2 regions of the Paenibacillus sp. JT22N12 genome follow, and region 1 is predicted to be linked to the other one. Evidence: riboswitches for the same ligand, from Rfam matches in the RefSeq annotation. Region 1 holds a riboswitch; the other holds the start of a gene.
The links. Region 1 has a riboswitch for thiamine pyrophosphate ahead of AC0YOA_RS05320 (thiamine phosphate synthase). Riboswitches for the same ligand answer to the same signal wherever they lie in the genome.
Positions count from the first base shown of each region.

Region 2: linked by a shared signal. The riboswitch ahead of thiC (phosphomethylpyrimidine synthase ThiC) and the one ahead of AC0YOA_RS05320 (thiamine phosphate synthase) in region 1 are both predicted to bind thiamine pyrophosphate.

Region 1 is NZ_JBWDNU010000001.1:1,265,782-1,270,167, reverse strand. It holds gene AC0YOA_RS05325 (hypothetical protein) at 1-887, shown strand, start outside; TPP riboswitch at 1,033-1,134, shown strand; gene AC0YOA_RS05320 (thiamine phosphate synthase) at 1,252-1,887, shown strand; gene thiO (glycine oxidase ThiO) at 1,871-3,025, shown strand; gene thiS (sulfur carrier protein ThiS) at 3,009-3,212, shown strand; gene AC0YOA_RS05305 (thiazole synthase) at 3,214-3,981, shown strand; gene AC0YOA_RS05300 (thiazole biosynthesis adenylyltransferase ThiF) at 3,978-4,386, shown strand, end outside.
Region 2 is NZ_JBWDNU010000017.1:113,004-117,389, forward strand. It holds gene AC0YOA_RS34380 (glycoside hydrolase family 78 protein) at 1-1,013, shown strand, start outside; TPP riboswitch at 1,062-1,169, shown strand; gene thiC (phosphomethylpyrimidine synthase ThiC) at 1,596-3,323, shown strand; gene AC0YOA_RS34390 (carboxylesterase family protein) at 3,518-4,171, shown strand; gene AC0YOA_RS34395 (VOC family protein) at 4,336-4,386, shown strand, end outside.

The DNA.
Region 1 (4,386 bases):
TCGATGAGCCGACGATTCATTTATTGAAGCATCAATTGATGGACCGGGAGGAGCAGCTGGAGTGGGGGAATGAGGCCGTACGGCATTTCACGGCCGAGGCCACTGAGAAAGAGGTGACCGATGCCGACCGCTGGGTCGGATACCTTCGTAATTTGCTGGCTGCAGCCGGAGGGATTGACGGGGATCTCGCCAAGGAGGAGCCCGATCCAGAGCTTGCGGTTGCCGCCCAGCCATTCGAGCTGCCTGCTTCCAGCACGCGCGACGAGCGGTTCCGCAGCGCAGTGAGCAAATTCAAGGAATTTCAGTTCGAGGACTCCGAGGCGGGCCGATTCGAAATGATGATGTTTACGCGCTTCTTCGAGATGTCTCCGGCGGAAGCGGTTGCCTGCGTCCACTTTCAATCCGAAGGCAAGCCCTGGGAGTTCTACCTTGATACCGCCAGGCATGCCTGGGACGAGGTCAGACATTCCTGGTTCGGCGAAGCGGCGCTGCGCGTCAAGGGCTATGATATATACGACAAGCCGAACTGGACGGGCTGGCTGGACATGACGCTGCAGCTGTTCGAGCCGGACGAGGCCTATACGCATCTGACGATTGCCATTGAGAAAGCGGCGATGAAATACCCGCCTGGCAAGCGCGAGGAATGGGAATTTTGCCGCGACATTGCCCGGGATCCGCTCATGACGACCTTCCAGGACTTCGACTGGGCCGATGAAGTGGTGCATGCCGGTTTCGGGCAGCGCTGGATCGTGAATGACGTGCATAAAGGGGATCTGAAGCAGGCGATGACTTCCTCGGCAGAAACAGTCGAGAAGAGAGGGGCCTATATGGCGAAGTTCGACCATCAGGGAGCAGAGCCGAAAAGCCCGTATGCCGGCGGGTATTGAGAGGAAAATAATGTCCCAACGCTTACCCTTTCAGATGCGGCTTCTTCCTGGCCACATAAGGTTGGACCCGCATATTTGCAGCCTTCCAACAGATTTTTATTTGCTTTTTCTAGCATTCGTGATAGTATAAAGCCAATTGCATAGGATGTATCACTAGGGGAGCCGAATGGCTGAGATTGAAGATGAATTCAAACCCTTTGCACCTGATCTGGGTAATACCAGCGTAGGGAAGTGGTCTCACGATTGGTCTATCGGCATATGAATAAGTATGCTATTGCCTAGTTGAACAGGGCCGCCTTCTTATCTGGAGGGTGGTCTTTTTTGTGTTTTTATCCATACCGTAGTCTGGGAGGGCGGTGATAGTTTGACGGCACTGGAATTACATATAATTTCGGATGGCCGGCAGGATCTGGAAGCCTATGCGAGGACTGCCGGGAAGATTCATCCGTATGTGACTTCCTTTCATCTGCGGGAACCGGCGAGGAATGCTTTCGAGCTGTGGCAGGGCGTGCAATCTCTGCTGGCCGAAAGCGTTCCGGCCGGGAAAATAATGATTAATGACCGTATCGATGTAGCTTGGGCCGCCCGGCTGCAGGGCGCTCAGCTATCCTACCGCAGTTTGGGCGTAAGAGAAGCCAGAATGGCTTTTCCCGGACTTCGGCTGGGCTGCTCCGTGCATGGAATAGAGGAGGCTGTCCTGGCCGGGCAGCAGGGAGCGGATTTCCTGATTTATGGCCATATATTCGCAACGGCTTCCAAGCCGGGGCAGGAGCCGAGAGGGATCGGCGCTCTGGCGCATATGGTCCGGAGCGCAGATATACCCGTAATCGCCATTGGCGGAATTAATCCGGAGCGCGTGCAGCAGGTTCGGGCAGCAGGAGCAGCGGGTGTAGCGGTGCTGTCGGGCATTATGCAGGCGGCGGATCCTCTGCGGGCCGCCTTGCAGTATGCCGAAGCTTTGAACAGACGAGGAGACGAATCAGATGACGAATACTTTTGATGCGATCATTGTGGGCGGAGGGGTGATTGGAAGCTCGATCGCTTACCATATGGCGGCAAGAGGCATGAAGGTTGTGCTGCTGGAGCGTGACCGGCTTGCCGGGCAGGCCTCCAATGCCGCTGCCGGCATGCTTGCCGCACAGGCGGAAATCAACGAAGCGGGGCCATTATTCGAGCTGGCCCTCCGCAGCCGCGCGCTCTTCCCCTCACTTGCCGCCCAGCTTCGAGAGCTCAGCGGAATTGATATCGGTCTGGAGCGCAAGGGGCTGCTTCGCATCGCCACAACCGTCGAACAGATGAACGAGCTTCAGCATGCGATTGAATTTCAGCGCAAAGCGGGGCAACAGGCAAGCTGGCTGACCGGTCGTGAGGTTCGCAAGCTCGAGCCGGCGCTTGCCCCGGATATTTTGGGCGCCATGCTTGTTGAAGAGGACGGGCATGTGCTGGCCCCGGAGCTTTCCCTTGCTTTTGCCAAGGCAGCCGCGGCGCTGGGAGCGGATATACGGGAATATGCGGAGGTTCAATCGCTTGTGCTGGAGCAGGGCTCTGTATGCGGCGTCCGCACCCGGGACACAACCTTGTATGGCAGCCGCATCGTCATTGCCTCCGGCACCTGGAGCGGACCGCTAATGGAGCAGGCTGGACTTTCAAGTCCTGTTTTCCCTGTTCAGGGAGAATGCTTCTCGGTGCTTACCCATGCGCCGCTGGTGCAAGCGACGATCTTCAGCGATGATTGTTATCTCGTTCCCAAGAAGGGCGGACGGCTTATTGTCGGAGCCACGATGAGAGAGCATTCCTATGACCGCAAAGTCACGCTGGGGGGGATTGGCAAACTCCTCGAAGCTGCCAAGCTGCTGGTTCCGGATATTGTGCATGCGGAATGGGAAAAAGCCTGGTCGGGACTGCGGCCGCAGACCGCGGACGGATTGCCTTTCCTGGGGGAGCATAAGGAGCTGCGGGGCTTGTATGTGGCGGCCGGCCACTATCGCAATGGCATACTGCTTAGTCCCATTACCGGGCAATTGGCCGCTGATTGGGCGGAGGGAAAAGCGGCAGAGGCCGATTATCTCGACGCTTTTCGATTGAACCGGCAGATGGACATGAAAGGAGCGATGAACCAGGATGAATTTGCACATTAATGGCGAGAACGTTGAAGTGCCCGGTACTTTAGCATCCGTACACGACCTGCTCCGTCATTTCGGTTTGGAGGAGAAGGTAGTGATCGTTGAGTGGAACCAGAGCATTCTGGAAAAGTCCGCTCACCAGGATACCCGTCTGTCGGACGGAGACCGTATTGAGATTGTCCATTTTGTAGGAGGTGGCTGATATGTTGAAGATTGGAGCACATGAATTTCATTCCCGGCTGCTGCTCGGCACAGGGAAGTTCCCGGATTTTGAAATCCAGAAGCAGGCCGTCGAGGCTTCGGAATCGCAGATTCTGACGTTCGCCGTGAGAAGGATGAATATTTTTGAGGCTAGCCAGCCTAATTTTCTGGAGATGCTGGATGTGAGCCGCTACACGCTGCTGCCGAATACGGCAGGGGCCAAGACCGCGGAGGAAGCGGTGCGAATTGCCAGACTGGCCAAAGCTTCCGGGCTTTGCGATATGATCAAGGTCGAGGTGATTGGCGACTTCAAGACGCTGCTGCCCGATCCCATCGAGACGCTGAAGGCGTCCGAGATGCTGCTTGCCGAAGGGTTCACCGTTCTGCCATATACGTCCGATGATGTTCTGCTGGCCAGACGTCTGCAGGATTTGGGCGTGCATGCCATCATGCCGGGCGCATCGCCGATCGGCACAGGGCTTGGGATTATCAATCCGCTGAATCTCAGCTTCATTATTGAACAGGCGACCGTTCCTGTCATCGTGGATGCGGGAATCGGTACACCGTCGGATGCTGCGATTGCGATGGAGATGGGCGCTGATGGCGTGCTGTTGAACACGGCGGTCTCCGGCGCCAAGGACCCTGTCAAGATGGCTTTGGCGATGAAGCTTGCCATTGAGGCGGGAAGGCTGGGCTTCGAGGCGGGAAGAATTCCGAAGAAACGGTATGCGTCGGCCAGCAGCCCGATGGAAGGCTGGAGCTCCAATTGAACGGGCGTTATTCCAGGCAGGAGCTGTTTCCTCCCATTGGCACGGCCGGGCAGGAGAAGCTTGGAAGCAAGCATGTTCTGCTCATTGGAGCAGGAGCGCTGGGCACGGGCAACGCCGAAGCGCTCGTGCGCGCGGGTGTCGGGAAGCTGACGGTTGTGGACCGCGATTATGTGGAGTGGAGCAATCTCCAGCGTCAGCAATTATTCAGCGAAGACGACGCGAAGCGGCGGATGCCCAAAGCGATTGCCGCGAAGGAGCGGCTCCAGTCGCTTAATTCGGAGGTTGAGATCGAGGCGTTGATCATGGATGTGACGACCCGCGACATTGAGCAGCTGGTCCGGGGAGTGGATGTCATTATCGATGCTACGGACAATTTCGACACGCGGCTGCTTATCAATGATATTT
Region 2 (4,386 bases), on a different contig from region 1:
TACCGCAAGCCCGGATCACAGTACCTGAAAGCACGGATCAGAATAATCCGGCGAAGCTAACGGAATTCCGGCCGGCGTTTCAATGGAATTATGCGGATGCTGACGGAGATTTGCAAACCCGATACCAGCTTCAGATTTTCAAATATGGCGGAGAGCTGTATCGGGATACGGATATCAAGCCGGGCCGGGAACTCTCTTGGCGGCCAACTGTCGACCTGCCTGAGCATGTGTACATGTATGTCATAGTCCGTGTGTATGACGGCTATGACTGGAGCAATTGGAGCGATCCGAAATACTTCTATATCGAAACGAACCGGCCGCCTACAGCCGATTTTGACTGGACACCCAAACCGGTGTATGAAGGGGATTCGATCCGGATCGGCCATACCATTGACGATTCCGACCTGGATACCTTACAGGTTGTCTATATTGTCAAGGATCCGGAGGGAGGCTCACAAACCTTCAGCTCCTTTCTTAATAGTCCCTATGGTCACACCGGGCCAGGTTTCAGAGGAGACAAGGCAGGGATCTATAAAGTCGAGCTTACGGTCCAGGACGGTGAAGCGCCGCCGGTAGTGGTGCGCAAAGACATACCGGTGCTGCCGCTTGACGTCAAGGGTCAGGTGCTGCATACGGATTTGTGGGACCAGCGCCGCAGAGAATACAATATGAATCAAAACGGCGATGCAGACAGCCCGCGCGGTTATGAGGTCTTTTGGGCAGGTGAGAAGTTTGTGCTGCATGCCCAAACGACCGACACGGTAACAACTACCCAAGCGGATACTGTTGAGGTGACGATGAACGGCTTCACGGCTCATCTGGATGCCGCGAACGCGCGGCGTACCAGCTGGAGCGGCAGTATGTGGGATGAAAGCTTCGAGAAGCTGGAGGATGGGCCGCTGACGTTTACGTTCACCTCTACTTACAACAACGGGACCGTGAAGACAGACTACGTAACTGTCACGGTTGCAGGCAATGTGCAGCAGACGGTTGGCATTCATCGAAGAAATTGAACATTATAAGTTGACTGCGTGTGCGTTCACGCGATATAGTCGTACTAGGAAATCCACTAGGGGCGCCCGCATGGGCTGAGATAAAGCGCTGATCGCTTTGGTCCCTTTGAACCTGATCTGGGTTATGCCAGCGTAGGAAAGTGGGCTTGTCTGTGCGATTATGGGCTGGATCTATGCTATTGTCTTTTCGCATAGACAGGATGCCTCACTTATTCGGACAATGAAGCATAGTCTTCATATGCCGGATGGAAATTGCCGCATTCAAACCGCTCCCATGCCGGAGCGGTTTTTTTAACTTTATAGAATTTATAAGCTTCACTCCTATAAATTTCTATACGGTCCAAGGGAAGAAATTTGCTCAGCCGCAAAGGACGGCAAAACGGATTCTTCCCGGTTCGCTCCAGCATGATAGTGTGTCAAGGAATGCTGTCGGTGAACGGGCTGAAGCCTGCTCATACCGGGAACTAATGGGACAGGGAACTGCCTGCCCTTGGCTCGTTCCAATTTTTCCGCACCGTCTATGCCGCTGTCCTTGCGAGCCTCCTAGGGGATTATCCAAATTACCTTGGGAGGTTTTTTGATATGACGATCATGGCTGGAGCATTGCCGGGCAGTCGCAAAGTGTATGTGCAAGGAAGCCGTTCGGATGTACGGGTGCCGATGCGGGAGATTGAACTGTCGCCAAGTATCAGTAGAAGCGGCGAGGTGCAGATGAACGAACCGGTTCGGGTATATGATTCCAGCGGTCCGTACACGGATTCCGCCTATCGGGCCGATGTGCGCAAGGGTCTGCCGGCTCTTCGCCGGTCATGGATTGAAGATCGGGGAGATGTGGAGCGCTATGAAGGGCGTGTGATTCAGCCGCTTGATAACGGTTTCCACTCGGAGAAAGCGGCAGGCAGCCAAGGAGCAGAACCGTACCCGGCTTTAAATCACACACCGCTAAGAGCTGTCCGCGGGTGCAATGTGACTCAATTATTTTATGCCCGCAGGGGAATCATTACGCCGGAGATGGCGTTTATTGCTGTTCGTGAAGGGGTAGCGGCAGAGCTTGTGCGAAGCGAGGTAGCGGCAGGAAGAGCTATTATACCGGCGAATATCAATCATCCGGAGAGCGAACCGATGATTATCGGGCGCCGCTTCCACGTCAAGATCAATGCCAACATCGGTAATTCAGCCGTTGCTTCGTCCATCGAGGAGGAAGTGGAGAAAATGACATGGGCTACCCGCTGGGGCGCCGATACGGTCATGGATCTCTCCACGGGCAGGAACATTCATACAACCCGCGAATGGATCGTGCGAAACTCGCCGGTTCCGGTCGGCACAGTGCCTATCTATCAGGCGCTGGAAAAGGTGAACGGAAAGGCGGAGGATCTGAGCTGGGAGGTGTACCGCGATACTCTGATCGAGCAGGCCGAGCAAGGGGTTGATTATTTTACCATTCATGCGGGTGTGCTGCTGCGTTATATTCCGCTTACAGCCAAGCGGGTAACGGGGATTGTTTCGCGGGGCGGGTCGATTATGGCGGCATGGTGCCTGGCGCATCAACGCGAGAATTTTCTGTATACGCACTTTGAAGAAATTTGCGAAATTATGAAACAATATGATGTTTCATTCTCTCTTGGTGACGGGCTGCGTCCCGGCTCCATTGCAGATGCCAATGACGAGGCTCAATTCGGGGAGCTGGATACTCTTGGCGAGCTGGCTCAAGCAGCATGGAAGCATGATGTGCAGGTGATGATCGAAGGCCCCGGCCATGTTCCGATGCATCTGATCCAGGAGAATATGGAGCGTCAATTGAAGGTATGCCGGGAGGCGCCATTCTATACACTGGGTCCGCTGACGACGGATATTGCTCCAGGCTACGACCATATCACTTCGGCTATCGGGGCGGCGATGATAGGCTGGCTCGGTACGGCGATGCTCTGTTATGTCACACCGAAGGAGCATCTGGGACTGCCCAATAAAGAGGATGTGAAGGAAGGCGTGATTGCGTACAAAATCGCGGCGCATGCCGCTGATCTGGCGAAGGGGCATGCGAACGCGCAAATACGGGACCATGCGCTTTCCAAAGCGAGGTTCGATTTTCGCTGGCGTGATCAGTTTCATCTCTCGCTTGATCCGGAACGGGCGATGTCCTATCACGATGAGACGCTTCCTGCAGATGCGGCCAAATCGGCCCATTTTTGCTCGATGTGCGGTCCGAAATTTTGCAGCATGCGAATCACACAGGATATCCGCGAGCAGGCTGTGCGGGACTTGGAAGGAGAAGATAACGCAAACCGGACAGGATTTGAAGCACAGCTTTAGTTGGCGGCGTTCCTTCTTTTTGCGATGCTGATTGACTTCGTCCAAAACGCCATGCAGACCGTCCCTGCCACCCCTGCCATGCCGCCTATAGACGCGCCGGGCGGCTTCAGTTTATATCAAAGCGGCTGGTAAAATATTGAACGATAGCGTTATAATAATGAAAAATCGCTCTTGAGAAAGGATGCTGCTGCTCCATGCCCGTCACCTCACATCTTCTTCGCCAAGAGACTCCTGAACCTGTACGGATCGGCTATCAATTGTTTCTTCCTTCGGATTACGAGAGGAATACCGGGAAGAAATGGCCGCTCATCCTGTTCCTGCATGGCATCAAGAAGCGGGGCGATGATCTGGCCTTGCTCCATCAGTATGGGGTTGCGCGTTTCGCTGAAGAAAGGGAGGACTTCGGATTTATCGTCGCAACGCCGCAATGTCCGGAGCATTCGGATTGGCCGCAGCAGCGGAATGCCCTGTCATCTCTTTTGGACGAAATAGCCCGCAGCCACCGTGTTGACCCGGAGAGGGTATATCTGACCGGATTCAGCATGGGCGGGAACGGAACATGGGACCTGGCGGCGAATGTCCCCGGGCGCTTCGCAGCTATTGCTCCTCTGGCCGGCTACTACCAGCCCGAAGATGCCAGCCTGCTGAAGGGTATACCGGTCTGGGCTTTCCATGGGGAGAAGGATGATGTAGTCATTCCCGGGAGAACAACCGAGATGGTTCACGCGATCAGGAGCCTGGGAGGGTCTGTCAGGTACACCGCCTACCCTGAACTTGATCATCAGATCTGGGAGGAGACGTACGGCAATCCCGAGCTGTATCAATGGTTTCTGGAGCATAAACGATAAGCAGGTCAGTGCCGCCGGAATCAGTTCCGGCGGTCTTTGTCTACCGGATTCCGTACATCTTTGACGTGCAGACATTTACTCTACTGCAATAAGGACGGGGAAAGCCGTTTCTGGCGGGAAGGTTTATAAAGAGCAGACAACCACAATAAGGATGGTGGAAAACCATGATTACACACTATGCGGGGCTGCAGCTGAACACGGTATCGATTCCAAGC